4 regions of the Herbaspirillum camelliae genome follow, and region 1 is predicted to be linked to each of the others. Evidence: predicted binding sites of a transcription regulator. Region 1 holds the regulator's gene; each other region holds the start of a gene.
The links. Region 1 encodes FliA, which starts transcription of late flagellar genes. Its sites were predicted from a motif close to CTAAAGTTTNNNNNNNNNNNGCCGNTA; they were not measured.
Positions count from the first base shown of each region.

Region 2: BGK68_RS01385 (DUF5610 domain-containing protein) is a predicted target of FliA. The motif match lies at 2,981-3,007, and genes of this name have one in related genera.
Region 3: fliD (flagellar filament capping protein FliD) is a predicted target of FliA. The motif match lies at 3,729-3,755, and genes of this name have one in related genera.
Region 4: motA (flagellar motor stator protein MotA) is a predicted target of FliA. The motif match lies at 3,902-3,928, and genes of this name have one in related genera.

Region 1 covers NZ_KV880769.1:3,839,682-3,847,101, reverse strand. Annotated here, with positions in the region: gene flgC (flagellar basal body rod protein FlgC) at 1-163, opposite strand, end outside; gene flgB (flagellar basal body rod protein FlgB) at 170-598, opposite strand; gene flgA (flagellar basal body P-ring formation chaperone FlgA) at 809-1,546, shown strand; gene flgM (flagellar biosynthesis anti-sigma factor FlgM) at 1,730-2,047, shown strand; gene BGK68_RS17275 (flagella synthesis protein FlgN) at 2,071-2,529, shown strand; gene BGK68_RS17270 (RNA polymerase sigma factor FliA) at 2,610-3,344, opposite strand; gene BGK68_RS17265 (MinD/ParA family ATP-binding protein) at 3,350-4,150, opposite strand; gene flhF (flagellar biosynthesis protein FlhF) at 4,185-5,663, opposite strand; gene flhA (flagellar biosynthesis protein FlhA) at 5,660-7,420, opposite strand, start outside.
Region 2 covers NZ_KV880769.1:294,201-301,620, forward strand. Annotated here, with positions in the region: gene aroKB (bifunctional shikimate kinase/3-dehydroquinate synthase AroKB) at 1-1,523, shown strand, start outside; gene BGK68_RS01380 (deoxyguanosinetriphosphate triphosphohydrolase) at 1,525-2,676, shown strand; gene BGK68_RS01385 (DUF5610 domain-containing protein) at 3,105-3,854, shown strand; gene BGK68_RS01390 (hypothetical protein) at 3,946-4,362, opposite strand; gene BGK68_RS01395 (hypothetical protein) at 4,500-4,889, opposite strand; gene BGK68_RS01400 (Tex family protein) at 5,197-7,420, opposite strand, start outside.
Region 3 covers NZ_KV880769.1:2,643,047-2,650,466, reverse strand. Annotated here, with positions in the region: gene BGK68_RS11740 (NAD-dependent succinate-semialdehyde dehydrogenase) at 1-346, shown strand, start outside; gene BGK68_RS11735 (GNAT family N-acetyltransferase) at 396-1,298, shown strand; gene BGK68_RS11730 (aspartate aminotransferase family protein) at 1,477-2,853, shown strand; gene BGK68_RS11725 (Lrp/AsnC family transcriptional regulator) at 2,997-3,491, shown strand; gene fliD (flagellar filament capping protein FliD) at 3,819-5,849, shown strand; gene BGK68_RS11715 (MaoC family dehydratase) at 6,044-6,499, shown strand; gene maiA (maleylacetoacetate isomerase) at 6,515-7,162, opposite strand; gene fahA (fumarylacetoacetase) at 7,205-7,420, opposite strand, start outside.
Region 4 covers NZ_KV880769.1:4,958,210-4,965,629, forward strand. Annotated here, with positions in the region: gene cheA (chemotaxis protein CheA) at 1-805, opposite strand, end outside; gene BGK68_RS22125 (response regulator) at 857-1,222, opposite strand; gene BGK68_RS22130 (hypothetical protein) at 1,337-1,891, opposite strand; gene motB (flagellar motor protein MotB) at 1,932-2,870, opposite strand; gene motA (flagellar motor stator protein MotA) at 2,927-3,787, opposite strand; gene BGK68_RS22145 (class I SAM-dependent methyltransferase) at 3,972-4,766, opposite strand; gene flhC (flagellar transcriptional regulator FlhC) at 4,828-5,430, opposite strand; gene flhD (flagellar transcriptional regulator FlhD) at 5,608-5,925, opposite strand; gene BGK68_RS22160 (cystathionine beta-lyase) at 6,551-7,420, opposite strand, start outside.

The DNA of each region.
Region 1 (7,420 bases):
CCACCGGGATGGCCTGGAACACCACCTGCTTGGCCTTGTAGGGCGTACCGTCAGGGCTGGTGGCGCTGTCGGCGTTGGCGATGTTGCTGGCGGTGGCGTTGAGACGCTGCGACTGCGCGCTCATGGCCGACCCAGCGACGTTGAAGATATTGGAAAGAGACATGGTTTATCAGCCCGGTTGGATGGCGTTGAGCATGGCCTTGATCTGGCCGTTCACAGCAGTGACGCCGGCTTCGTAGCGAAGGCCGTTGTCGACGAATTCATTGCGTTCCACATCCAGATCGACGGTGTTGCCGTCCACGCTGCCCTGGGCCACGCCACGGTACTGCAGCGGCGAGCCGCCGATGCTGCCGGGTCCGGTCTCGGGCGCCGTTCCCGCCACATGGGACGCAGCAGTACGCGCCAGCTCCAGCGGCGGCATGGCGGTGGCCTTGTTGTCGAGGGCGTTCTTGAGCGCATCGGCGAAATTGACGTCGCGCGCCTTGTAGTTGGGGGTATCCGCATTGGCAATGTTGGACGCCAGCACCTGCTGGCGCTGGGCGCGCAGGTTCATCGCCATCTCATTGAAGCGGAAGAAATCGTCTAGCTTAGAGACCATCAGGCCCTCCAGATAACCCGGCGCCGCCCGCGCTGTTCGCGCACTACGCCGATGATGGAATTACGTAGGCTTGATCATACGTTTCCACCCGCGACTCTAAGGGGCGATAAAGAGAGAAAAGCCTCCCCTGTTTGCCCTTTTGAGCTCGCGCGCGCGAAGTAACATTGCTGCCAAGATTCGCCAATGTCCCCTTGGGACAAGTTGCTCAAGATGAAACACCTTCTCCGCGCATTGCGTCACGCCTGCGCCGCCTTGGCCTTGCTGGCTGGCGGAATGCTGGCCTTGTCTCCCGCCTCGGCGCAAAACGATCCCAATGCCCCGCAACGCCAGGACTTGCAGATCGTGCAACAAACGGCCGAGCAATTCCTCAAGGCCCAGACCGCCGGACTGCCGGGCAGCATCACCATTCAGACCGACCCGATCGATCAGCGCATGGTGTTGCCGGCCTGCCTGGATCCCCAGGCCTTCATGCCAAATGGCGCGCGCCTGTGGGGCCGCACCTCGGTGGGCGTGAAATGCATCGCTCCCTCTCCGTGGACCCTCTACGTGCGCGCCAACGTCCAGGTGATCTCGGACTACCTGATCGCCGCCGTGCCGCTGGCCCAGGGTCAGACCATCAGCGCCGGCGACATCAGCCGGGTGCGGGGCGACATGTCGGCCCTGCCGGCTGGCGTGATCACCGAAGAATCGCAGGTCATTGGCCGTGTGGCCGGCATGTCGTTGCGCGCTGGCACGCCCTTGCGCATGGACGCCATCCGCAACCAGCGGGTGGTCCAGCAGGGCCAGTCGGTGCGCGTGGTCTCCAATGGCCCCGGCTTCCAGATTTCCACCGAGGCGCGCGCACTGTCCAATGCCAACGAGGGCCAGATGACGCAGGCGCGCACCGCTGCGGGCCAGGTGGTCAGCGGTATTGCCAAGGCTGGCGGGATTCTGGAAATCAACTATTGAAAATCAGCTATAAAATTAATACAGGGCAATTCCTCCTCGGGTCTCGTCACATGAGAGAATGTGAAGAAATATCCTTCACACCCCTCAATTAGATGCGCTGGCTGTTAAAGTTTGCGCGGAAATGGTCGATAATCAATGCGACAGGCGGGTGCAAAGCGCCCCCACCCTACAAGGAATACTGCCGTGAACGTTAACGACGCCCTCAAATCCGCCGCGCTCAACACTGAGCAGACCCAGGCCCAGCCTCGCAACAACGCCCAGGCGGGCGCGACTGCCGGCAACAGCGCCGCCAGCTCTGCCGCCTCCGACAGCGTGCGCCTGTCGGCGACCTACCAGTCGCTGGAAACCAAGGTCAGCAGCAGCAGCGGCAGCTTCGATGCCAAGAAAGTCGCCGAAATCAAGGCCGCCATCGCCAATGGCACCTTCCAGATCGACGCCGACAAAGTGGCCAACGGCCTCATCGACACCGTCAAGACCCTGATCAACGCCCGTCGCGCCTGATCCCCAGTACAGGATTGATCTGCATGAACCCGGCTAGCCAACTGCAACAGGAACAAGCGGCCTTGTCGCGCCTGGTCGAAAAACTGCGCCAGGAACAGGCTCTGCTGGCCGACGCCACGCCAGAAGGACTGACCGAGGTCATCTCCGAAAAAGCCACCATCGTCGCCGACATGGCCACCCTGGCCGGCAACCGCCATACCCTGCTAGGCCAGCTGGGCTACAGCGAAGACGAAGCCGGCATGCAGAAGTGGATGAATGAGCGCGGCAGCGAGGCCGACCGCGAGCACTGGGCGGCCCTGTTCGAACTGGCGCAGGACGCCAAGGAACTGAACCGCGTCAACGGCCTGCTGATCGGCAAGAAGATCTCGCTCAACCAGAGCGCCCTGACCATACTGCAAGGCAAGACCGGCGCCGGCAATTTCTATGGCCCCGATGGCCAGAACAGCATCAGCGCATCGGGCCGCAGGCTGGGTGTGGTGTAACGCCGCCACCCCTTTCCGCTTCAGCAGAAAACCAAAAGCCCGGCATTGCCGGGCTTTTTGCATGATGGGCGGGATCCGTATCAGGCCACGCCGCTCCAGGAATGCTCGCGCAGATAGGAGCGCATGCGTGAAATGGCCTGGCTGTGCAGCTGGCAGACGCGCGACTCGGACACCCCCATCACGGCGCCGATTTCCTTGAGATTCATCTCCTGCTCGTAATACAGCGCCATCAGGATCTGCTCGCGCTCGGGCAGAGCCTTGATCGAATCCACCACCGCTTCGCGGAAGCCGCCATTGATCAGGTTCTGCAGAGGATCGTCCGAGTCCGAGGTCTGGTGACGGTCCAGGAAGTGCTCGTGGCCGCCGTCGTCGTCATGGAAATCTTCGTAGTAGATCAACTGATGGCCGCCGCATTCGCTCAGCAGGGACTGATAGTCCTCCAGACTGATCTGCATGTGCTGCGCCAGCTCGGCTTCCTTCGGCTGCCGCCCCAACTGCTGCAGCAACGTCTGCATGGCTTCTTCGACCTTGCGGGCGTTCTGGCGGATGCTGCGCGGCAGCCAGTCGCTGCTGCGCAGCTCATCGAGCATGGCACCGCGAATACGTTGCACGGCATAGGTCTCGAACTGGGCGCCATGGGTTTCCTCGTAGCGGTTGACGGCATCGAGCAGGCCCATCATGCCGGCCTGGATGAGGTCGTCCACCTCCACGCTGGGAGGCAACTTTGCCTTGAGCTGATGCGCCAGCTTCTTCACCAGCGGCGCATGCTGCTCCAGCAAATCGTTCTTGCCTTTTTTTCCCTTGACGTTATACATGCACGTCACACTCCCAGACTCGCACCGTCGGTCGCCATCCCGTAAGTGCTGCGCGCCGATTCGGCTGCGGTGAATTTCTTGGACAGGCGCTGGAAAGCCAGCGCCGCCGTCGCGAACGGAAACACATCCATCACCGCGCGCCCCTGCCCGGTGGCGCGACGGATATGGTCGTCGGCCGGGATGGCGCCCAGGTAATCGAGCTGCGCCGCCAGGTAGCGGCTGGCCGCCTGCGCCATGTTGGCGTAGACGGTGCGCGCCTCGGCTTCGGTCGCATCATTGACGATGAGACTGAACGGACGACGACCAATGCGGTCGCTCAGGCTCTTGAGCAGCACATAGGCAGCCTTGATCGAGGACGCCGTGGTCGAGACCTGGATCACGATCTCCCCCATCTCCATGGTCGGCACCGGCAGCGACTGGTCCGCCGACAGCACGCCATTGACCAGGGTGATCTCGGCCTGCTCGATGAGGCTGTCGAAGATCTCCGCCAGTTGCCCGGCCTGCGGATCGCTGGCAGAAGGAACGCTGCGCCGCGCAATGCGCGCCATCGAAAAACCTTCCGGCAACATGCGGGTCGCTTCGCGCGGTGCACGCTCCATGCGCGCCACCTCCTGCAGCGTGGCCACGTCGTGGCGCAAACCGATGCGGGTGAGCAGCCCGGTGGTGGCCACATCGCCATCGATGACCAGCACGCTATGCTTGGCCTGCGCCAGCGAAGCTGCGAGATTGATGAGCATGGCGCTCTTGTCTTCCTCCCCTAGCACGGAGAAGAAGGTAAACAGCCTGGGGACCGGACGCTCCAGCATCCGGCGCAATCCAGCGGCCTGGTCGCCATCGTAACTAGCCAAAGCTCACCTCGCGCAGACCTTTGTCATTCATGGACATGGCGGTGGGACCGATCACGCCGGGTAACTCACCCTCCTGGAATTCGAAAGGCGCAGTCTCGCGCTTCTGCTTGAAGGCGCGGTCGGCCAGGTAGAGCTTGTTGGCCACATGCAGGTCTTCAGGCACGCGCTGGCCGTTGGCCACGTAGTGCAGGTTGAGCTTGTGACGGATCACCACGTCCAGCACATTGCCGATGGTGGCCGCTTCGTCGAGCTTGGTGATGATGCAGCCGGCCAGGCCGGAGCTGGAATAGGCATGCACCACCTCGTTCAAGGTGCCGCCAGTGGCGGTGGCGTTCAGGCACAGCAGGCGCTTGATGTCCACGCCGGCGCCGGTGAGCATGGCGTCCTGCTCGGCCACCATCTGGTCGCGCTGGCCCACACCGGCGGTGTCGATCAATACGGTGTGCTTGCCCTTCAACTCTTCCAGCGCAATGCGCAGGTCGGTCTCGTCCTTGACCGAGTGCACCATCACGCCCAGGATCTTGCCGTAGATGCGCAACTGTTCGTAGCCGCCGATACGGTAGCCGTCGGTGGTGATCAGGGCCAGCTTGCCGGAGCCGTGGCGCATCACGCAGCGCGCCGCCAGCTTGGCGGTGGTGGTGGTCTTGCCCACGCCGGTGGGGCCGACCATGGCGAAGACGCCGCCGTTTTCCAGCAATTCGTTTTCGTTGGCCAGGGTGTTGAGGTTGCGGGCCAGCACCGACTTGACCCAGAACATGATGTCTTGGGACTTGGAATTGGCCGGCAGGTTTTCCGTGATCAGACGCGACAGGCTGGCCGAGAAGCCGGCCGCCAGCATTTCCTTCAGGACGATGCCCTTGAGCGGTTCACGCTTCTGCGTGCCGCCCCAGGAAATCTCGGCCAGTTGGGTTTCCAGCACGCCGCGCATGGAGCGGATCTCGCTCATGACCTCGGAGAGAATCTCGTCGTAGTCCTTGCCATCGAATTCAGGCAGGGCCGAACGCGGACGGTCCTGCTCCTGCTCGTGCCCCTGCTGGGCGGCGGCCGAAGTGGCAGGACGACGCTGAGCGCTGTCGCGGGTGCGGTTGCGCCAGACGCGGGCATCGGCCGCCGGCGCGGCCTCGGCGCGACCCTGGCCGCGTTCGCTGCCGGGCTGGTCCAGCAAGGGAGCGCTGTCCCGCGCCGGGCGGGCTTGCGCCGGCGGCGAAGACAACAGGGCCGGACGGCGTGGCTGCTGCGCCGGCGGCAAGCCCGACTGCTGCTGCAGCGAGGCGGGCTGGGGACGACCTGACGGGGCGCGCGCACCGGTGGGCGCGACCAGGGTCGTCATATCCTCATTGGCCATGGCCAGGATTTCCACCCCGTCAGGAATATTGCGGTTGGAGAGAATGACGGCATCCGGCCCAAGCGCCTCGCGGACCTGGCGCCAGGCCTCGCGAGAAGAATTGGCGATAAATTTCTTGACGTTCATGCTTGCCCTCCAACTAGGCTGGTAACTTTAATCGTTTTCGACTCGGGTACTTCAGCGTGCGACAGCACGCGCAATTGTGGCATGGCCCGGCGCAGGAAGCGCGCCAGCAGCGTACGCAAGGGCGCGCCCACCAACAGCACCGGCGAATACCCCATCTGTTCCTGGCGCTGCGCCGCTATCTCGGTATGCTGCACCAGCGAATCGGCCAGGCCCGGCTCGATGCCGCCGGACTCGCCGCTGGCCTGCAGGGCCTGCATGAGCAGACGCTCCAGCTTGGAATCGAGCGCCATGACCGGCAACTCGGTTTCGCCCGGGAACATCTGCTGCACGATCGCCCGGCCCAGCGCGATACGCACGATCGCGGTGAGGTCGGTCGGATCCTGGATGCGCGCGGCGTGCTCGGCCAGGGTCTCGATGATGGTGCGCATATCGCGGATATGCACGCCTTCGGCAAGCAGGTTCTGCAACACCTTCTGCAGGCTGCCCAGCGGCAGCATCTTGGGCACCAGGTCCTCGACCAGCTTGGGCGCATCCTTGGCGAGGTGGTCCAGCAGGCTCTGCACCTCCTGGCGTCCCAGCAGCTCTGCAGCATGGGTGGTGATCAGGTGGTTCAGGTGCGTGGCCACCACGGTGCCGGCATCGACCACGGTGTAACCCATGGTAGAGGCTTGCTCGCGCAGACCATTGTCGATCCACACCGCCGGCAGCCCGAAGGCCGGGTCGGTGGTCATCATGCCCGGCAAGGGACCGGTCACCATGCCGGGATTGATGGCCAGATACTGACCAGCATGGGCCTCGCCGTTGCCGACTTCCACTCCCTTGAGGGTAATGCGATAGGCCGAGGGTTTCAATTCCAGATTGTCGCGGATATGGATCGGCGGCGACAGGAAGCCCACTTCCTGGGCGAATTTCTTGCGGATGCCCTTGATGCGCTTGAGCAACTCGCCGCCCTGCCCCTTGTCCACCAGCGGGATGAGACGATAACCCACTTCCAGGCCGAGGGTATCGACCGGCATGACGTCGTTCCAGGTGGCCTCTTCGCTTTCCTGCGGGGCCGCCGCCGCGCCGCCGCCGGCGGCCGCCTGCGCCTGGCTGGCAGCGGCCTCGGTCTTGGCCTTTTCGACGCGCTTGCTGATGGCGTAGGCGCCACCGCCCATGGCTGCGGCCAGCAGGATGAAGGCGATGTGCGGCATGCCGGGGATGAGACCCATGCCGCCGATGATGACGGCGGTAATGTAGAGCACTTCCGGCTTGGCGAAGAGCTGATTGATCAGCTGGCCGCCCACGTCCTGGTCGTTGGCCACGCGCGAGACCACCACACCGGCGGCGGTGGAAATGATCAGCGAGGGGATCTGCGCCACCAGGCCGTCACCGATGGCCAGCAAGGTGTAGTTCTTCAGGGCGGCGTCGAAGGCCAGGTCGTGCTGCACCATGCCCACCACCAGGCCGCCGACGATGTTGACGACGGTAACGATGATGCCGGCCACGGCGTCGCCGCGCACATACTTGGAAGCACCGTCCATGGCGCCGTAGAACTCGGATTCCTGCGCCACTTCCTTGCGGCGGGCGCGGGCTTCGGGCTCACCGATCAAGCCGGCGTTGAGGTCGGCGTCGATGGCCATCTGCTTGCCGGGCATGGCGTCCAGGGTGAAGCGCGCGCCCACTTCAGCGATACGGCCAGCACCCTTGGTCACAACCATGAAGTTGATGATGGTCAGGATCACGAACACCACGATACCGACCGTGTAGTTGCCACC
Region 2 (7,420 bases), 3.5 Mb from region 1:
ACAATCTCAAGAAGGGCGGCACGGTCGTCTACCTGCGCGCCAGCATCAACCAGATCCTGCAGCGCACCGGTCGCGACAAGAACCGCCCGCTGCTGCAGACTGCCGATCCGCGCCGCAAGCTCGAAGAACTCTCCCGCCAGCGCGACCCGCTGTACCGCGATGTGGCGGACTTCGTCATCGAGACCAACCGGCCCAACGTGCAATTCCTGGTGCAGACCATCATCAGCCATCTGGAGCTGTCGCCTCCGGACAGCAGCTGGCAGAGCGCGCCGGCCGCCGACGAAACCATCGTCATCGAACGCAGCAGCGCACTGGTGACCAGCGCCGCCGATGGCGCGGTGGTGGTATCGACCAGCCATTCCTCCCAGACTTTCCATGGCGCGGCCAGCGCCGAACCGACTCTTGCCCGCATGAACCAGAACACCGCTTCCGCTCCCGCGCCCATCACCCTCAACGTCGATCTGGGCGAGCGCAGCTATCCCATCCACATCGGCCGCGGCCTGCTGGACGACGCCGGCCTGCTGCCGCAATACGTCAAGGGCAAGCGCGTGGCCATCGTCACCAATGACAAGGTCGGTCCGCTCTATCTGGACAAGGTCGCCCAGCCGCTGCGCGCCGCCGGCAAGCTGGTGACCGAGATCGTGCTGCCCGATGGCGAAGAAGAAAAGAACTGGGCCAGCCTGATGAAGATCTTCGATCGCCTGCTGGCCGACAAGTGTGATCGCAAGACCACGCTCATCGCCCTGGGCGGCGGCGTCATCGGCGACCTGACCGGCTTTGCGGCGGCCTCCTACATGCGCGGCGTGCCCTTTGTGCAAGTCCCCACGACCCTGCTGTCGCAGGTGGATTCGTCGGTGGGCGGCAAGACCGGCATCAATCATCCGCTGGGCAAGAACATGATCGGCGCGTTCTACCAGCCGCAGGCCGTCATCGCCGATACCGCCACCCTGCACACCCTACCGCCGCGCGAGCTGTCGGCCGGTATCGCCGAAGTGATCAAGCACGGCGCCATCATCGATGCACCCTTCTTCGACTGGATCGAAACCAATATCGCCCAGTTGGTCTCCAAGGATGACGCCGCCCTGGCCTACGCCATCCAGCGCTCCTGCGAGATCAAGGCCGAGGTGGTGCGCCAGGACGAGCGCGAAGGCGGCCTGCGCGCCATCCTCAACTTCGGCCACACCTTCGGCCACGCCATCGAGAACGGCCTGGGCTATGGCCAATGGCTGCACGGCGAAGCCGTCGGCTGTGGCATGGTGATGGCGGCCGACCTGTCGCATCGCCTGGGCTACATCGACGCCGGCGCGCGGGATCGCGTGCGTGCGCTGACGGCTGCGGCCGGCCTGCCCACCGTGGCGCCGGACCTGGGCGTGGCGCGCTGGCTGGAACTGATGGAAGTAGACAAGAAGAACGAAGGTGGCCAGATCAAGTTCATCCTGATCCGGCCGCTGGGCAGCCCCCTGATCACCAACGTGCCGCAGGACTTGCTATTGCAAACCCTGGCGGCCTGCACCGGAGAATGACATGCACACTGAAGCGCCCGACCATCTCGCTCCCTATGCCGCCCACTCGGCAAGTTCGCGGGGCCGGCGCTTCAGTGAAACCCCACCCGGATCGCGCAGCGAATTCCAGCGCGACCGCGACCGCATCGTCCATTCCACCGCCTTCCGCCGGCTCGAATACAAGACCCAGGTCTTCGTCAATCACGAAGGCGACCTGTTCCGCACCCGCCTCACCCACAGCATCGAAGTCGCGCAGATCGCCCGTTCCTGCGCGCGCAACCTGCAATTGAACGAAGACCTGGTCGAAGCCATCTCGCTGGCCCATGACCTCGGCCACACGCCCTTCGGCCACGCCGGCCAGGATGAGCTGAACCACTGCATGAAGCATCACGGCGGCTTCGAACACAACCTGCAGAGCCTGCGCGTGGTCGATGAGCTGGAACAGCACTACGGCGCGTTCGATGGCCTGAACCTGAGCTTCGAGACACGCGAAGGCATCCTCAAGCACTGCTCGCTGCACAACGCCCGCCAGTTGGGCGAGATCGGCCTGCGCTTCCTGGAGAAGAAGCAGCCCTCGCTGGAAGCCCAGTTGGCCAACCTGGCCGACGAGATCGCCTACAACAACCACGACATCGACGATGGCCTGCGCTCGGGACTGCTGACCATGGAACTGATGAGCGAGGTGGATTTCTTTGCGCGCCATCTGCGCGAGGTGGAGCAAGCCTATCCCGGCATCACCGGTCGTCGCGTCATCCATGAGACGGTCCGACGCATGATCAATGCACTCATCGTCGACCTGATCCAGACTTCGCGCAGCCGCATTGCCGAAATCGCCCCGCGCGATATCGAGGATGTACGCAATGCACCGCAGCTCATCGCCTTCTCCGATCCGATGGCGGCAGAGGCGGCCGTCCTGAAGAAATTCCTGCGCGAAAAGCTCTACCGTCACTATCAGGTCAACCGCATGACGGCCAAGGCGCGCCGCATCATCGCCGAGATGTTCGAGGCCTTCGTCGGCCAGCCCAACCTGCTGCCGCCGGACTACCAGGTCCACGGCATCGCCGACGACGCCCTGCGCCAGGACAAGCAGGCGCGCAAGGTGGCCGACTACATCGCCGGCATGACCGACCGCTACGCCATCCGCGAGCACCGTCGCTTGTTCGTGATGGAATGAGCCGCCGCGTGCGCCAGCTCTGCCGGCCGCACTGAACGCAGCGTTCCGATACGCTGCGTTTTCCGCAAGCCGCTTTCGTTGCAGGCATGCAATGAAATAAAAGGAAATGAGCTCATCCTTCGCCGGACAGACATTTCGTTACATTTTTTCTGCAAATTATTTTCTCGTGACCAGACGCGAGACGGCCCGCACCGGATCGCCGCAAAGCCTTTCCGGAAAAGGCTTTGCAGCAGATTGCGCGGATGCAATGCCAAGACGGCAAGACACTCCCCGGCGAAACTGGCAGATGTAAATTTCTGTCAATATCAAGTCGGCTTCGCAGCCGCCGTAATGCAGGAATGGCGCGAACGTCATGCGACGCTGCCGCGCCAGCGGACCCTTCTTCCCCCTTTTGCTGCCAGGGTCCTCTTTCTTTCCAGGAGATCGTCATGGCTATCGGCAACACCAACGGCGTGGACACCAAGTCCCTGCTGCCCAGCACCAGCAACAACCTCCCCAGCGTCAGCGCAGGCTCTACCGGCGAGTCCGGCAAGCAGACCGGCAATGCAGGCAGCCCGGCCGTGAGCGACAAGATCGCCGAGGCCAGGAAGGCCAACCTGCTCACCGAAGCCGGCGCCAAAGCGCAGTTCAACCTGTCCATCGTGCAGGCCTCGCTGGAGGTCTCGCTGCAGACACAGAATGATCCGCTCTCGCTGGTCTACAAGACCGCCATCGAGAACATCAACGATGTGCTGCGCCCGCAACTGGGCGACAATGCCATCCAGAATACTGCCTCGCAGGACAATACCCCTGAGGCGACGGCGGGCCGCATCGTCTCCTTCATCACCAACATGTTCGACCTGTTCAAGAAAAGCAATCCGGACAAGGACGACAGCAGCAACATCGACGACTACATGAAGCTCATCTTCAAGGGCGTCGATCAAGGCTTCAAGGAAGCGCGCGGCATCCTGGAGAGCTTGAGCGTGCTGCAAGGCGATATCGCCGGCAACATCGACAAGACCTATGACCTGGTGCAGAAGTCCCTGAACGACTTCATCAACAAGGTCAAGGGCGCCAAGCCGGATACGGAAGAAGGCCAGGGCCAGAACGATGGCCAGGGTGGCACCGTGGTGGCCAGCGAGACGACGGTAAGTGTTTCGATATCGGTCAGCCAGACGCGAATCAGTACAAGAGCTTGACCGCCGGCAGTGCACGTTGAGAAACAGATCCTTGACGGTCGCCAACAGGCGACCGTTTCTTTTATCTATCTATCTTTCCGGTGCGCTAAAGTCATTGCACCGTCTCATGAACATCGCTGTTCTCCGCATGCACGCTGACCGCCTTAAACAACAGCCAGTGATAAACCAGTGAAAGTATCTGCGCCAAGAAAAGGAGTAACCATTTTCCCGGACCACTGGAAACATAAAACTCGGGCTCGAAGACAAAGAAGAAATACACCGCGCTCGCCAGTGCCTGGACGACGCAAAGAATCTTCATTACAACCTCGCCGATACGGCTAGGTTCCAGATAATGAATCCAGGGTACGACCCCCGTCACCATCAGCACCAGAAAATTAATACCGATCCATGGCTCATATGGCTTTCGAATCAAACCCATGATTGAACTGAGCGTCGAGAAAGCAATGAGCACGACCAAAGCCTTCAGCCGGCGGGGATGATCAAGTTGATACACGGGCTTTGATTCCAAGTCACACTCCTTGATATAAATTGAAGCAGGCGATTAACGTGGCCATTGCCATCGCTGGCCTCGGGGATGATGGTGTGCATCTGTGCTGGTGTCTCGCGCAGTCTGACCACGGCAGCTCATCTCTTCGATGACGCTTGCTATATCACTCGTGTGACACGCAAGGCTTGGAAAAGCAGCACATGGAAGAGCAACACACCCAGGGTCATGGCAATTATTTGAATCAGCAGTTGGATATGCGCCGAGTTCGAGACGAAGAGGTACCCCATCGCACCTTGAGCAAGGGAGAACAACCCCAAGAGCACAGTGAACACCTGAAGAACAATGGCGCCTCTGCGGGTCGGAAATCGGTAATGAAGGATAAGTGTGATATTAGGAATACTTGCAATGATCAGCGTTAGCCACCTATCGTCCGAGTCGTAGCTATTCGACCAATAGGCCACAGACACGAACTGCAACGCTATTGACACGCCGAGACATCCCAAGAGCAGGGCCGGGTAGTTGAGTTTGTATTCCGTCTGAAAGCGCATCGCAATTTCCTTTCCATGACCTTGAATCGCCGGCCCGCAAAAGGAGTGGAGCGAGACCTCAACTCTTCACCAAGCACAGACACGAGGGCAGCCATAGTAATTAAAAGCAATGCAAGCGCTCATAAACGCGATGGTTTAAGTTCCACAAATAAAAATAATTGGAGACGCAACACTTCCGCGATCTCAATTACGAACCGCGTAAAAAAATGGCTGCCCCTGCAAGGGGCAGCCATTTTCACTTTTCAGCTCTTTCAGCATCCGCCCCAACAAAAGCGAATGCGGCGGATAACACGATCAAGCGATCATATCAGCCACGCAGCTTGGCAAACGCCGCCGCCATCGCATTGTTGGCCGGAGCCTGCTCGCGGCCGCGCTGGTTCTGGTGCTGCGACAGGCGACGCGAATCAGTGCGGTCGCCACGCTGTTCGTTGCGCGCGCCCGGCGCCGGGGCGGTGTCGTTCAGGCGCATGGTCAGGGCGATACGCTTGCGCTTCTCGTCCACTTCCAGCACCTTGACCTTGACCACCTGACCGGCCTTGACCACCGTGTGCGGATCCTTCACGTAGGTGTTGGACAGCGCCGAGATGTGCACCAGGCCATCCTGGTGGACACCGATATCGACGAAGGCGCCAAAGGCCGCCACGTTGGTGACCACGCCTTCGAGGATCATGTCGGGGCGCAGGTCCTTGATCTCTTCCACGCCTTCCTTGAAGGTGGCGGTGGTGAATTCAGGACGTGGGTCGCGGCCCGGCTTGTCCAGTTCCTTGAGGATGTCGGTGACGGTGGGCACGCCGAACTTCTCATCGGCATACTTGGCCGGCGACAGGCCCTTCAACAGCGAGGTCTGGCCCAGCACGCTCTTGACGTCCTTCTTGATGTCGGCCAGGATCTTTTCCACCAGCGGATAGGATTCGGGGTGGACCGCCGATGCATCCAGCGGGTTCTCGCCATTCATCACGCGCAGGAAGCCAGCAGCCTGCTCGAAGGTCTTCTCGCCCAGGCGCGGCACCTCGCGCAGCGCAGCGCGCGAATTGAACATGCCCTTCATGTCGCGGTAAGACACGATACTCTGCGCCACGCTCGCGTTCAGACCCGACACGCGCGCCAGCAGCGGCGCGGAAGCGGTGTTGACATCCACGCCCACGGCGTTGACGCAGTCTTCGACGACGGCGTCGAGCGAACGCGCCAGTTGCGACTGGCTCACATCGTGCTGGTACTGGCCCACGCCAATGGACTTGGGATCGATCTTGACCAACTCGGCCAGCGGATCCTGCAGGCGGCGCGCAATCGAGACTGCGCCACGCAGCGACACGTCCAGGTCCGGCAATTCCTTGGAAGCGAATTCGGAGGCCGAATACACCGACGCACCTGCCTCGGAGACCACGATCTTGGTGAGCTTCAATTCCGGACGCAGCTTGATCAGGTCTTGCGCCAGCTTGTCGGTTTCACGCGAGGCGGTGCCGTTGCCGATCGAGATCAGCGAGACATTGTGCTTCTCGGCCAGTTGCGACAGGGTGTGCAACGAACCGTTCCAGTCATTGCGCGGCTGGTGCGGATAGATGGTGTCGGTGGCCACGACCTTGCCGGTCGCATCGACGATGGCGACCTTCACACCCGTACGCAGCCCCGGGTCCAGGCCCATGGTGGCGCGCGGGCCGGCCGGTGCGGCCAGCAGCAGGTCCTTCAGGTTGCGGGCGAAGACGTTGATGGCCTCGGCTTCGGCCTTCTCGCGCAGGTTGGTCATCAGCTCCGTTTCCAGGTGCATGAAGACCTTCACGCGCCAGGCCCAGCGCACGGTGTCGGAGAGCCACTTGTCGGCGGCACGGCCCTTGTTGGACACCCCAAAGCGCGAGGCGATGCGGCCTTCGCAGGGGTTGTGCGGGGCGTCCCACTTGGGCTTCTCTTCTTCGCTGTCCAGACGCAGGATGACGTTGAGCATCTCTTCGCGACGGCCACGGAACAGTGCCAGGGCGCGGTGCGAGGGGATGGTGGAGTAGGTCTCGGAGTAATCGAAGTAGTCGGCGAACTTCTCACCGGCATCCTGCTTGCCCTCGATTACCTTGGATTCGACCACGCCATGCTCGGTGATGTATTCGCGCAGGCTCTGCAGCAGTTCGGCGTCTTCCGAGAAGCGCTCCATGAGGATCTGGCGGGCGCCGTCCAGCGCGGCCTTGGTATCGGGCACGCCGGGGTTGTCGCCGTTGTCGGTGGTGAAGGCGGGCTTGATGAACTTGGCCGCTTCTTCTTCCGGGTTCAGGGTTGGATCGTTCAAGAGCGCGTCGGCCAGTTCGGTCAGGCCGGCTTCGGCGGCGATCTGGGCCTTGGTGCGGCGCTTGGGCTTGTAGGGCAGGTAGAGGTCTTCCAGGCGGGTCTTGTCTTCCGCGTGGGTGATGGCGTCCAGCAGCACGGGCGTCATCTTGCCCTGCTCTTCGATGGAGGCGATGATCGCAGCGCGGCGACTTTCCAGCTCGCGCAGGTAACGCAGGCGTTCTTCCAGCAGGCGCAGTTGGACATCGTCGAGGCCGCCGGTG
Region 3 (7,420 bases), 1.2 Mb from region 1:
GCCGACCGTGCTGGCCGACGTGACCGGCGCGATGCAATGCAGCTGCGAAGAGACCTTCGGCCCGGTCGCCCCGATCACCCGCTTCGCCACCGAAGAGGAAGTGATTGCCGCGGCCAATGCCACGCCCTTCGGCCTGGCGGCCTACTTCTACTCCACCGATGTGCGGCGCATCCATCGCGTCACTGATGCGCTGGAAAGCGGCATCGTGGGCGTGAACGAAGGCGCACTGGCGGCCGAAGCCGCGCCCTTTGGCGGCGTGAAGGAATCCGGCTATGGCCGCGAGGGCTCGGTACATGGCCTGGACGATTACCTGCATACCAAATACGTTTGCCAGGGCCAGCTCTAAGTGGTCCTGGCTGTCGCCGTCCCTTTCATTGAAACGAACAGGAGCTCCCATGCCCGCGCCGTCCACCCATGATCCCCAGACTGTCCGCGCGCCCTTGCCCGACCTGCTGTTGCGCCCCATGGAAGCGGATGACCTGGCTCACTGCCACCGGCTCTCGCTGCGCTTCAAGTGGCCGCACCGGCTGGAAGACTGGACTTTCCTGCTGCAGCGGGGACAAGGCTACCTGCTGGAGAACACGGACGCGGAGGCGCCGCTGCGCGTGGTCGGCAGCGTGGTCTGCACCCCCTATGGCGCACACCACGCGGTCATCGGCATGCTGCTGGTGCAGGCCGAATTGCAGCGACGCGGCCTGGGGCGGCGACTGATGCAGCAGGCCGCCAGCGCGGTCCAGGGGCACAGCCTGATCGTCAACGCCACGGCGGCCGGCATGCCGCTCTACAAGCAGCTGGGTTTCGTGCAGCAGGATGTGCTGCACCAGTTCCAGGGCAGCTCGGCGCAGCCGGTGCTGGTGTCGCTGCCGCCGGGCGAGCGCGTGCGGCCGATGGGCAAGAATGATGTGCCGCGGCTGCTGGCGCTGGATGCGCAAGCCACCGGCATGGATCGCGGCAAGCTCTTGCTGGCGCTGCTGGAGATGTCCGAAGGCGTGGCGCTGGACCGTGATGGCGAGATGCTGGGCTTTGCGCTGGTGCGCCGCTTCGGCCATGGCCGCGTGATCGGGCCGGTGGTCGCACCCGACGCCGAGCGCGCCAAGGGTCTGATCGCGCATTGGATCAATACCTATTCGGATTCCTTCATCCGCCTCGATGTCTTCGAATCGACCGGCCTGCCGTCCTGGCTGGACAAGCTGGGCCTGACCTGCGTGGACCATGTCACGCGCATGTGCAAGGGCGAGCCGCCGGTGCGCGACCCTGGCATGCAGCTGTTCTCCATCGTCAACCAGGCGCTGGGCTGAAGTGCGCGCACGCGACCGCAGAAAATGCCAAAGCCGCCCGCAAAACCCATGAAGATGCTTTTTCAGCCCTGCATCTCGCGCATCGCCTGCGAGGCCGGGGACCTAGCATAGAAGCCATGCCGGTTGTGCCGTTAGCCTGCACGGCCTTGTTCAACGCATCTTCAGCGAGCCCCTCTCTATGCAAACTTCCGCCCTGGCCGCGCTCGACCGCCGCCACCTGATCCATCCCGTCACCAGCCTGCGCGAACATGAAGAGCTGGGTCCCATCATCCTCAAGTCCGGCCAGGGCGCCTACCTGACCGATCACCAGGACAAGCAGTTGCTGGACGCCTTCTCGGGCCTGTGGTGCGTCAACACCGGCTATGGCCAGGAGAGCGTGATCCGCGCCGCCACCGAGCAGATGCAGCGCCTACCCTACGCCACCGGTTATTTCCACTTCGCCTCGGAACCGGCCATCCTGCTGGCTAAGAAGCTGGTGGACATCAGCCCGGCCTCGTTGCAGCACGTCTATTTCACCCTCGGCGGTTCGGATGCGGTGGATGCGGCCATCCGCTACATCACGCACTATCACCATTCCATCGGCAAGCCGGGCAAGCAGCATTTCATCTCGCTGCAGCGCGGCTATCACGGTTCGTCCTCGGTGGGTGCGGGCCTGACCGCACTGCCCAACTTCCATTACCACTTCAACCTGCCGCTGCCGACCCAGCATTACCTGCCTTCGCCTTATCCCTACCGCAGCGCGCTGCAGGGCGATGAAGCGATCATCGCGGCCTCGGTGCAATCGCTACGCGACAAGGTCGCCGAACTGGGTGCGGACAATGTGGCGGCCTTCTTCTGCGAACCGATCCAGGGATCCGGTGGCGTGGTGGTGCCACCCAAGGGCTGGCTGAAGGCCATGCAGCTGGCCTGCAACGAACTGGACATCCTCTTCGTGGTGGACGAGGTCATCACCGGCTTTGGCCGCACCGGCCCGATGTTTGCCTGCCTGGACGAAGATGTGCAGCCCGACCTGATGACCATGGCCAAGGGCTTGACCGCCGGCTATGCGCCGATGGGGGCGGTGATGATGTCAGACCGCGTCTACAACGGCATTGCCGATGGCGCGCCGATGAGCACCGTGGTCGGTCATGGCCAGACCTACTCGGCCCACCCGGTCAGCGCGGCGGTGGCGCTGGAGGTCCTGCGGCTCTATGAAGAAGGCGGTCTGCTCGACAATGGCCGTCGGCTGGAACCGGTCTTTGCCGGCGGCCTGCGCGCCCTGCTGACGCATCCGCTGGTGGGCGACGCCCGCAGCCGTGGCCTCCTGGGTGCGCTGGAGCTGGTGGCCGACAAGCAGACGAAAGCGCGCTTCGCGCCGGAACTGAAGCTGCATGATCGCATCTTCCAGGCGGCCTATCGTCATGGGCTGGTGTTCCGCGCCTTCGGCGACAACATCCTCGGTTTTGCGCCGGCGCTGTGCTACACGCAAGAGGACTTTGCGCTGATGTTTGCGCGCCTGAAGGCCATCCTCGATGAAGTGCTGGCCCAACCCGAGGTGCGCCAGGCCGTGCGCTGAATCGGCCAATGCGAGTATCGCCTCCATCCCGATGGGGAAATCGCGGCTGGAGGGGTTAAAATGCCCTGCAACCTCCTGCCGGCCTTGCCTGCGTGCCATACGCGGGCAAGGCCAGCAGGCTGAGTCGAATAACCCGAGGCAACATGATGACTAACGGCGCGTTGAAACTGGACCGGATCGATCTGAGGATTTTGTGTCACCTGCAGCAGAATAGCCGCATCACCAATGTGATCCTGGCCGACGCGGTGGGCCTCTCGCCCAGTCCCTGCCTGATCCGCGTCAAGCGCCTGGAGAAGGCCGGCTACATCAGCGGCTATGGCGCCTACATCCGCCTGGAGAAACTGGCCGATGTACAGATCGTGTTCACCGAAGTGACGCTGTCGGACCATCGACGCGAAGACTTCGCCAAGTTCGAGTCCACCATCCGCAACGTCGATGAGATCATCGAATGCCATCTGGTCAGCGGCGGCTATGACTACCTGCTCAAGTTCATGACCCGTAGCGTGGTGCATTACCAGAGCGTGATCGAATCGCTGCTGGAGCAGAACCTGCGCATCGAGAAATACTTCAGCTACATCGTCATCAAGTCGCCCTTCGTCAAGCATCACTACCCGCTGGAAAAGTTCATCCAGAGCTGAGGCTGGCAACGGCCGCCGGATGCCCGGCGCGCCGCCTCTGGCGCGCATTGCCTTGCTGCGCTTCCTTCCCGTCCCGCCCATCCACCGTCCGGCGTTCTCAAGATCGGCCACACTGTCTCGCTGCACGGGATTATCCGTGCCAGGCAGCCGCTGGCGTTGAACGCACAAATTCCCGCATCTCCATCAAATCTCCACAAAAAGACCAGACAAACGTCAGTATTAGTCAGCAAAATCACCCTTTACTTTTGTAAAGACCTGCCGATAACGGCGGTATGCTGAGGCAAGCTCAGCGCTTCATATCATAAAAACATCATCAGGGGCTCCACCATGGCTACTTCTACAGGCACCATTTCGACGTCGGCAGGTCCGCTGGACGTTGCGACGCTGGTCAACCAGTTGATCTCGGTCGAGAGCAAGTCACGGCTCACGCCGCTGAAGAACAAGGAGAGCAGCTTCAATACGCTGATCTCGGCCTATGGCAGCCTCAAGAATGCCTTCACCAGCTACCAGAGCGCGCTCAAGACCCTGACGGCGGCCAGCTTCAGCGCCCAGAAGACCACGCTCAACAACGCCGGCACCGGCAGCAACCTGACCACCGATCCCTTCACGGCCGATACCAACACCGATGAATCGACCAAGGTGCTGGCCCAGAAGCTGCAATCGGCGGGTTTCACGGCCGGCCAGACCTTCAACGCAGGCGACTCGGTGGCCATCAAGGTCGGCACCAACCAGCCCACCTTCATCACCCTGCAAGCCAACGCCACCCTGGCCGGGGTGCGTGACGCCATCAACGCCTCCAAGGCCGGCGTGACGGCCTCCATCACCACCGACGGCAGCGGCGACCACCTGGTGCTGGAATCGAACACCGGCGGCACCGCCAACACCATCAAGATCACGGCCAACAACAGCCTCTCCAGCCTGGCCTATGACCCTTCTTCCAATGTCTCCAGCACGGTCACGCAGATCCAGGCTCCGCGCGACGCCAGCAAGGCGGCGGCGGGCAAGTACAACATCGCGGTGAACCAGCTGGCGCAGGCGGTCAAGGTCAGCTCGGCCGGCATCGCCCCGGGCAGCACCTTCGACAGCGGCGTACTGGCCATCAAGACCGGCAATGGCTCTACAGCCATCATCCAGCCCAAGACCAACTCCCTGGCCGGCGTGCGCGACGCCATCAATGCCAGCGATGCCGGGGTGAACGCCTCCATCGTCAACGATGGCACCAATGACCACCTGGTGCTCACTGCCAAGGACGGCGGCTCGGCCAACACCCTGCGCGTGACCGGCACGGGCAACTTCGCGGCCTTCAATTTCGACCCCAGCGGCACGATCACCACGACGGGCGTGGCGACCAACCAGACCTACTCCAGCGGCAGCCTGGCGCTGCAGGTGGGCAGCAAATCCTTCACCATCAACCCCACCGACCTCGACGGCAGCGGCGCCATCGGCCTCAACGATGTGATGAAGGCCATCAATGACGCCAACACCGGCGTGACCGCCTCGATCACCAATGACGGCTCCAAGGACCATCTGGTGCTCACCCCCACCGGCACGGACGCGGTCAAGCTGACCGGCGCGGGCGACTACAGCGACCTGGCCGGCAGCACCATGGGCCAACTGGCCAAGGCGCAAGACGCCAAGCTGACCGTGGACGGCGTGACCGTAACCAGCACCAGCAACAAGGTCACCAACGTGATCTCCGGCGTGACCCTGAACCTGAGCAAGGTCACCACCAGCGCGGACAATTTCTCGCTGTCGATCAACAATGACACCAGCGGCCTCTCTACTGCCGCCAACACCTTCGTCACGGCCTACAACACGCTGGCCAAGGCCGTGGCCAACCTGACCAAGCAAACCCCGTCCACCACCAAGGGCCAGGCCAGCACGGGTTCGCCGCTGGCCTCGGAATCGTCGGTGCTGGCCTTGATGGGCCAGGTGCGCAACACCATGCTGGGCGCACTGGGCGATAGCGGCTCGACCAACCTGTCGCAGATCGGTATCAGCTTCCAGAAGGATGGCACCCTGGCGCTGGACGCCACCAAGCTCACCAATGCCGCCACCAAGGACTTCGACGGCATCACCCAGCTCTTCACCTCCGCCACCAATGGCGTGGTGCCCAAGCTGCAGAAGCTCATGGACGGCATCCTGGGCGAGTCGGGCGTGCTGGCGTCCAAGACCAAGGGGCTGCAGGACAGCCTGAAGATCGTGACCGACCAGCAGACCGCGGCCAATTCACGTCTGCAGGATCTCAAGGACACCTACACCAACCAGTTCAACCGCCTCAACGTCACGCTGGCCACCATGCAGTCGCGCCAAAGCTACCTGACGCAACAATTGGCCAAGCTGTCCAAGTCTTCCTGAGCGCGCTGGCCGCCTTTGCGGGCCGCCGATGAAAAACCCCGCCGGTGCGGGGTGGTCATTGCAAGGGCTGACGTACGCAAGATCGTCACCGCCCTGCTCGTCAGCAGGGCCACTCTCTGGCTATACTGGATGGACAGCGGCAGCCTATCGCTGCACGCCGATCCGGTATCGATAACTAGGACCAGGGAGCACACGTGGAGCAGCCCAAGTATCTCGATGATTTCCTGCCCGGCCAGGTGTTCCGTTCACCGGGCAGCCTCACCGTGCACAGCGCCGACATCAAGGCCTTTGCCGCGCAGTTCGACCCTCAACCCTTCCATCTCGACGAAGCCGCCGCGCAGCAGACCTTCTTCAAGGGCCTGGCCGCCAGCGGCTGGCATACGGCGGCGCTGACCATGCGCCTGCTGGTGGACACGCTCAACATCGAAGGCGGACTGATCGGCGCGGGCTTCGATGAATTCCGCTGGCCGCGCCCGACCCGCCCCGGCGATACGCTGCGCCTCGACGCCGAGGTGCTGGGCATCAAGACCTCGCAATCCAAGCCGCTGCAAGGCTTCCTCCATCACCGCGTGACCACCTACAACCAGCACGAGGAGCCGGTCCTGATCATGACCGGCAATCTGCTGGTGCCGCGCCGCAGCCAGGGCTGAGCGCCCTGGCGCTGTTCAGGCCGCGTCCGGCTGTTGCGCCGGATGGGCCTGCTGGAACGCCGGCAAGGCATGGCAGGCCTGCTCGATGGCGCATAGCGTCGGATACGGCGCCATGTCCACCTCGAAACGGCGGGCGTTGAAGATCTGCGGCACCAGGCAGCAATCGGCCATGGTCGGCGCATCACCGACGCAGAAATGCCCGCGCGTGGTATCGGCGGCCAGTTGCCGCTCCAGCGCGGTGAAGCCCAGATTGATCCAGTGCGCGATCCAGGCGTTCTTGCGCTCGTCATCCACACCCAGTTCACGCTTGAGGTACTTCAGCACCCGCAGGTTGTTCAGCGGATGGATATCGCAGGCGATGGCCAGCGACAGCGCGCGGATGTGGGCGCGCTGGAAAGCGTCCCCGGGCAAGAGCGAGGGCGTCGGGTGACGCTCCTCCAGCAGCTCCAGCATCGCCAGCGACTGGCTCACGTAATGCCCCTCCTCGGCCAGCACCGGGACCAGGGCATGCGGATTGATCTCGGTGAAGGCTGGCAGCAACTGCTCGCCCCCCTGGTTGAGCAGATGCACCGGCACGGTCTCGTAGGGCAGGCCCTTGAGATGCAAGGCGATACGCACGCGGTAGGAGGCTGAACTGCGGAAATAGCTGTAGAGCGTCGTCATGGTCTGGCTTTCTCCTGGAGCTTCTGTCTTATCCCTTATCCTTCATCCCTGACTGCGCGCTGGCAGCACGGTTCCTGCCGACTCGCCAAACCCGATCAGCGGCAGGCCGTCGCGGCGGGCCACGGCGCGCAGGATGATGGTGTCGCCATCTTCCAGGAACACGCGCTTCTCGCCGCTGGCCAGCGTCAACGGCGACTTGCCGCCGGTGGTCAGTTCCAGCAGCGAACCGGCCTCGTCCGGGGCGGGGCCGGACAGCGT
Region 4 (7,420 bases), 1.1 Mb from region 1:
ATCCCTGCTCGCGTTCCTTGTCTTCGATGGCGGTATGGTTATCGAAGAAGCCGTAACCCTGGCTGCGTTCGCGCTCTTCCTGGGTCACGAAATTGTCGAAGAAGCCGTATCCGCGCTCCTGCTCGGTGGACGGCGCAGACTCGACCGCCTGCGAAATCTTGAGGTCGGCCACATTGACGATGAAGGCGCAGATGGCGACCACGTCATCGAGCGGCTCGGCCGTATCGAGGATGAAGACCCACTGCCCTTCGGGCGACTTGGTCTTCTCGATCTTGCCCAGCATGGCCAGCTCATCGGCCAGGGCTTCGGCATCCTTGTCGGCGATGACGGGCATCTCGATCCGGTAGCGGCGCACGCCGCCAGATGCCATCGGCGCGCTGGCCGCCGCTGCGGCGGCCTTGGCCGGCGCGGAGCTCTTGCCCTGCGACAGCGCTTCGAGCAGGCGGCGCACATCGGCCACCGCGCCCTGATCAACATCGGCCCCATGCTTGTGGCCGTCCAGCATGGACTTCAGTACATCCTTGGCCGCCAGGAAAGCATCCACATGTTCGGAGGTCAGAGCCATCTGGCCCTGGCGGATGCGGTCCAGCAGCGATTCCAGCACGTGCGTGACCTCGGCGATGTCCGTCAGACCGAAGGTCGAGGAGCCGCCCTTGATCGAATGGGCAGCACGGAAGACCGCATTGAGGTCCTCCGGATCCGGCGAGGCCACATTGACGGCCAACAACAGCTTTTCCATTTCGGCGAGGCCTTCCTCGGCCTCGTCGAAAAAGACCTGGAAAAACTGGCTCATATCAATGCTCATGCCTGGGCTCCATCCTGGATCAGTTCATATCGTTATTCTTGTCCTGGCAGATCAGCCAATCACCTTCCTGACCACTTCGGTCAGGCGCTGCGGATCGAAGGGCTTGACCAGCCAGCCATTCGCGCCGGCGGCCTTGCCCTTGGCCTTCATCTCGTCGCTGAATTCGGTGGTCAGCATGAGGATGGGCACGCGTGCATAGCTGGTCAGCTCGCGCAAGGAGCGGATCAGCGTCAGGCCATCCATGCGCGGCATGTTCTGGTCGGTCAGAACCAGGTCGAAGGTCTGCGACTTGGCCTTTTCCAGCGCATCCACCCCGTCAACAGCCTCGGTGACGTTGTAACCCGCGGCCTTCAGACTGAATACCACCATCTGACGCAGTGACCCGGAATCATCTACTGCGAGAATCGTTTTGGACATCGTTACTCCCTGTTTCTTCAATAAGGCTCATGCGCTCTCGCATTATGCCGCACCCTTGGCTTCGGTCCTACTGATGAGCATGGACCGAAATGACCTAGTTCAAGCTTGTCCCACTCAGAACAACTCGATGTCGCCACTTTCCATGCGCGTCTGGCGCACAGCCTTCCACAATCCGCTGTCCAGCACCGTCAGGCGCTCTTCCATCGCCTGCACCGTGCTGGCCAGCAGCTCCTGCAATTCATCGTTGCTCTGCCCCTGCTCCGGGACGATCTCGAAGCTGTTGGCGCTCAACACACCCAGCGCTTCGCGCAGTCCGATCACGCGGCGCACGATACGCTCCAGCAACTGGCTGGTCATGTCCTGGAACTGCAGGCCGGTGACGGCCGCATTGACGTAATGACTGACCTGCCCCTGGGTATCCTTCAACTGCTCGATGCTCTCGCTGTTGATCTCGCCGCTGCCATTCATCAGGCCTTCGAGGATGGTCTGCTGCATCTGGACCGCACGATGCAGCTCCATGAAGCTGGTGCCGAGCTTGCCGATGGCTTCGCCCAGCAGGATGTTGGTCTGCACCAGGTCCGACTCGACTTCCGTCAGCTGACGGCTGCCGCCACTGGCAGTATCGAGCAACAAGCGCTTGAGCTCCTGCAGCATGGTCTTGGTCGGCATATCCGGCTCTCTTCCCTTGTTCAAATGGAAAACACGTAGATCAATTCCGTGCAGGGACACTGAGGCCCTGCTGCACATCGCCATCGGTGGCGTCGGTGGGGACGTTGAGCGATCCGCTGTCCTTCTCCACCATTTCCTCGGCCTTCTTGTTCATGACGATGATGCTGATGCGGCGGTTGATCGGGTTGAACGGATCTTCCTTGTCCAGCAGCACCGCCGACGACAGGCCCACCACCCGCAATACCTTGGATTCATCCATGCCGCCGATGATCAGCTCGCGCCGCGAGGCATTGGCGCGGTCAGCCGACAGCTCCCAGTTGCTGTAGCCCTTCTCGCCCTTGGAATAAGGGGTTGCATCAGTGTGGCCGGACAGGCTGATCTTGTTGGGCACATCGTTGAGGGTACGGCCGATCTCGTGCAGGATTTCCTTGGTGTAGGGCTGCAACTGCGCGCTGGCCAGGGCAAACATGGGACGGTTCTTTTCGTCCACGATCTGGATGCGCAGGCCCTCGGAGGTGATATCGATCAACAGCTGGTTCTTGAACTGCTTGAGCGTGGGATTGGAATCGATCGCCTTTTCCAGTCGCGACTTCAGTTCTTCCAGCCGGGTGCGCTCCATCTTTTCCAGCTCTTGCTGGGCCTGCTTGAGGCTCTGCTTGCGCGCGGTGACATCGGTCTCGCCCTTGCGCAGCTGGCCGTCCGTGCGGGTCAGGTCCTTGCCGCCGCCAGGCAGCACGGTATTGGCGTCGCCACTGCCGGAACCGCCGGCCATAGCCACCTTCAGCGGCGTCTTGAAGTATTCGGCGATGCCGTTCAAGTCACCCTTGGCGGTGGAGCCCAGCAGCCACATCAGCAGGAAGAACGCCATCATCGCCGTGACGAAGTCGGCGTACGCAATCTTCCAGGCGCCGCCATGGTGACCACCGCCGCCCTTCTTGATGCGCTTAACGATTATGGGACGTAGCCCTTCGTCGGCCATGCCTTACTCCTGCTTCAATGCTGTAGATGTGTATCGGTCTGCCGCCAGTGGATGCATTACTTGCCCCTGGCTTGCTTGACGTGTTCTTCCAGCTCCAGGAAGGTCGGACGTTCGGTCGAGAACAGGACCTTGCGGCCGAATTCGATCGACAGCGCCGGCGCATAGCCATTGAGGCTGGCCAGCAGGGTCACCTTGACGCACTGGTAGATCTTGGTCGATTCGTGCAGCTTCTGTTCCAGGAGGCTGGAGAGCGGACCGACGAAGCCGTAGGCCAGCAGAATACCGAGGAAGGTACCCACCAGCGCGTGCGCGATCAGCATGCCCAGCTCGGAGGGCGGGATACCCACCGACTCCATGGTGTGGACCACGCCCATGACCGCCGCCACGATACCGAAGGCCGGCATGCCGTCGCCCAGCTTGGCGATGCAATGGACCGGGATCTCACCCTCGTGGTGGTGGGTCTCGATTTCGTTGTCCATCAGGTTTTCGATCTGGAAGGCATCCATGTTGCCCGACACCATCAGACGCAGGTAGTCGGTCATGAATTCGATCAGGTGATGGTCAGCCAGCACGCCAGGGTACTTGCTGAAGATGGGGCTGCTCTCAGGTTCTTCGATATCGCCTTCGATCGACATCAAGCCTTCCTTGCGGGACTTGGTGAGGATCTCGAAGAGCAGCGCCATGAGCTCCATGTAGAGCGCCTTGGTGTAGGTGGAGCCCTTGAACACAGTCGGCAGGGCCTTCAGCGTGGCCTTGATCGCCTTGCCGTTGTTACCGACCAGAAAGGCGCCCCCCGCGGCGCCGCCGATCATGAGCAGTTCGATTGGCTGGAACAGCGCCCCCAGGTGCCCACCCGCCATGGCAAAACCGCCGAAGACGGACGCCATGACCACGATATATCCAATGATGACTAACAAGTGCCTACTCCCGTCCCTGTGGCGTTGAGTGTATTTTCACGTTCATCAGATTACAGGTATTCCAATCAAGCAAATGAGGGAATACATATCCGAAAAACGCTCTTCCTTTTTGATTTACGGTCGAAGATGGGCAAACTTGAGACGTTACGTCTCGCTGCCCCTCCCCCGGCCATCGGAACATCCGCTACATCCGCCAGCCATGCAACACCGGCCCGCCCCCTTCTGGCTGGATCACCACATCCGGCGTCGCGCCCGGAATATGGAATTCATAGCTTAGCAACAGGGAGCCGGGCCGCATCTCGGCATGCGCCTTGCGCCACAGCGCCACCATCGCGGCGGGCGAGAGGTAGGCAAAAATCACGTCGTAGTCAGCAAAATCGAGTAACAGGTAATCACCCCGCACGAAACTGCAGCGATGCCGCCCCAGCGTGGCGCGCAAGCGGCTGACCAGCCAGGGCAAGGGGGCGATCTCGATGCCGATGAATTCGCTGTCGGGACGCCGGCGCGCCAGGTCCAGCACCGCGCCGCCCAGGCCGCTGCCGATATCCAGGAAGCGGATCGCCCGGTCTGCCGGCAACAAGCCCGCTACCGCATCCCACGCCGCCTGCCCCGAGGGGTAGAACGGCACCTGGCTGCGGAAGGTAGACCAGAACAGCAGCAGCATGAACAGGAATACCGCGAGGAACAACCACGAAGGCAAATGCAGACGCGCCACCCCCAGCGCCGCCAGCGGAAACACCAGCAGGATCACCCACCACCAGACCGCCATGCGACGCAGGCGCGCGGCCAATGCGGCCAGTACGCCGTGCAGCAGGGAAATCTCGATAGGGGAAAAAGCCGACAGGCCCATGCGCTGGCACAGCACATCGATCAGGTTGGCCCCGATCAGGCCCAGCACAAACAGCAACAGTGCCTGAATGGCCGGCGCCTGCCGCAGCGGACGGCGGCGCGCGCCGACGTGGTTCTGGTGTTCGGACATCAGTTCAAACGGCCCCTATTGCGGAGGCGACCTGCCGGGGCCGTTGCAATGCGCAGCTCCCTCAGGCGACCGCGGCCAGCGGCACAGCCACGGGTGCAGCCAGCGGCCTTGCCGCTTCCGCCAAGCCCAGCACCACGGCGTCCTTGGCCTTCTTGGTCTTGCCAGCGCGCGAGGGCATGTGGCACAGACCGCACAGGTAATCCTGATGCAGATCCAGACGATGCACGACGAAGTGGCCATTGCACTTGCAGCAGGGCGTGGTCATGAGCATCTTGCTTTCGAAGAAGCGCACCAGCGTCCATGCACGGGTCAGCGAGAGCACCGGTTCGCCAGCGTCGTTCTGGCCGACCTGTTCCAGATAGAGCTTGTAGGCCTTCATCACGGCTTCGATGCCACTGATGCGCGCATGCTCCACCAGGTAACGGTGAATATTGATGAACAGCGAAGAATGGATATTGGGCTGCCAGGTGATGAACCAGTCCGTCGAGAACGGCAGCATGCCCTTGGGCGGCGAAACCCCCTTCAATTCCTTGTACAACTTCAAGAGACGCTCACGCGACAGCGACGTCTCGGACTCAAGCAACTGGAGGCGCGCCCCCAGGTTGATCAATTCTATGGCCAACTGAATTTCCTGCGCCTCTGTGACAACGCTTTTCTTAGCCATGCTGCTACCCCCCGGTGATTTCGTAACAAAACTGCCTGACCCCAACCAGCTGCCATACACACGCAGCCAGCTTCAGGCTTTTATTCAAGACACAAACATCGAACTACTGCTGAACGTCCTCTCCCTCCGGCGCGTGTACATCCCCTGCACACACCGGGCCCTGCTCGTCTTGTTGTTTTACGAAATTTGTTCGCTGGGCTGACAGGCCATCAGGATGGCCGCATGCGACTGGGCCAGGCTCTTATCCTTGTTGTAATTGGTCAGCATGCCGAGGATGGCGCCATCGTCGAAACGGAAACGCGTCAACATCATGTTGGTCGCGGCCAGTTTCATGATCTGCACATTGGACAGGCCTTCGATCAGGTCGGCGATCTCCGCGCTGATGCCGAGGCGGAAGATCGCTGTCGGCTTGTCGGATCGGATCATCTGCTGCGCCAGCATGAGATAGCTCAGGTTGGCATCGCGGATTTCCGCCATCATGTCGTTGGTATTCATTTGCACCCCACCTCGGTAAGAATCTTGCGTTGCTTACAGTCGGTTACATTTACTTGACTGCAAGCCAATTCTGAGGGGGGCAGGACAGGCGGGAAATTAGACTTGGTCGGTATTTTTCGTCAGCGCCGAACCAGCGCGGTTCGTAGGAATTTGTCCTACAAATTTGAGATTATTCCTATATATTTTTCTTATTTCTTCTGAACAATTCAGTCCGTCTGCGACTTTCAGCGCCAATCAGGAATTTCCTGATCAAAAGGTTTCTAGCCTGAAATGCCGTTTTAAACTTGTCTTCCTGATAACGAAACACAATGTAAATTATGAGGCGATCCGGCTCGCTTGTTGTTGCAGGGCGACTAGCTCAGCCGCAAAAACCGTATTCCTGATGCATCAACAGCTGTGCTCAATGTACCGGCCTGCTCGCCAATACTTAAGAAAACTTGCGTTTTTTTACAAGCGCTTGCGCTTTTCTCGCCACAAATCCGACCTGAATCGAGAATGACTACCATTCTATGACCTCACAGCCGCGCTCAAAACGCCGATAAGAAGCAACATTTACCTTTATTCAATTTCTGGGCGGCAAACCCGCCGCCCAGCGGGCTGAACTGAGCTGAGCAGACGCAAAGCCTTACAGCCGCGCCAGCGCCTGCTCGATATCGGCAATCAGATCCTCGGGCGATTCCAGCCCGATATTGAAGCGCACCAGCTGTCCTTCGCGCATCCAGGCGCGCCGCATGCCCTTCATCCGGTACGGCACGCACAGACTGTGCGCCCCGCCCCAGCTGTAGCCGATCTTGAACAGGCGCAGGCTGTCGACGAAGCGGTCGGTCTGCTGCTCGACATAGCGCGGATCGAAGATGACCGAGAACAGGCCGCCTGCGCCGCTGAAGTCACGCTTCCAATGCACATGGCCAGGACAATCCTCGAAGGCCGGATGTAGCACCGCCACGATCTCCGGGCGCTGCTTGAGCCAGGCCGCCACCTTGCGCGCAGCCGCATCATGCGCGTCGAAACGCAGGCGCATCGACGACAGGCTGCGCAGCACCATATAGACGTCGTCCATGCCCACGCCGAAGCCCAGGCGCATGTGCGCCAGCTCCAGCTTTTCATTGAGCGCCTGGTCACGCACGATCACCGCCCCCATCAACACGTCCGAGCCGCCGGACTGGTACTTGGTGACGGCTTGCATGACGATGTCCACGCCGTGCTCGAAGGCCTTGAAGGCGATGCCGGCGGACCAGGTATTGTCGATGGCCACCAGCACGCCCTTGGCATGCGCCGCGCGGCACAGGGCCGGGATATCCGGCACTTCCATGGAGACGGAGCCGGGCGCCTCGGTCCAGACCAGGCGGGTATTGGGGCGGATCAGTTCGGCCAGCCCCTCGCCTATCATCGGGTCATAGAAGCGCGCCGTGATCTGGAAATCGCGCTCCAGCCACTGGCCCAGATCCTTGCTGGGGCCATAGACATTGTCGGGCAGCAGCACATCATCACCACT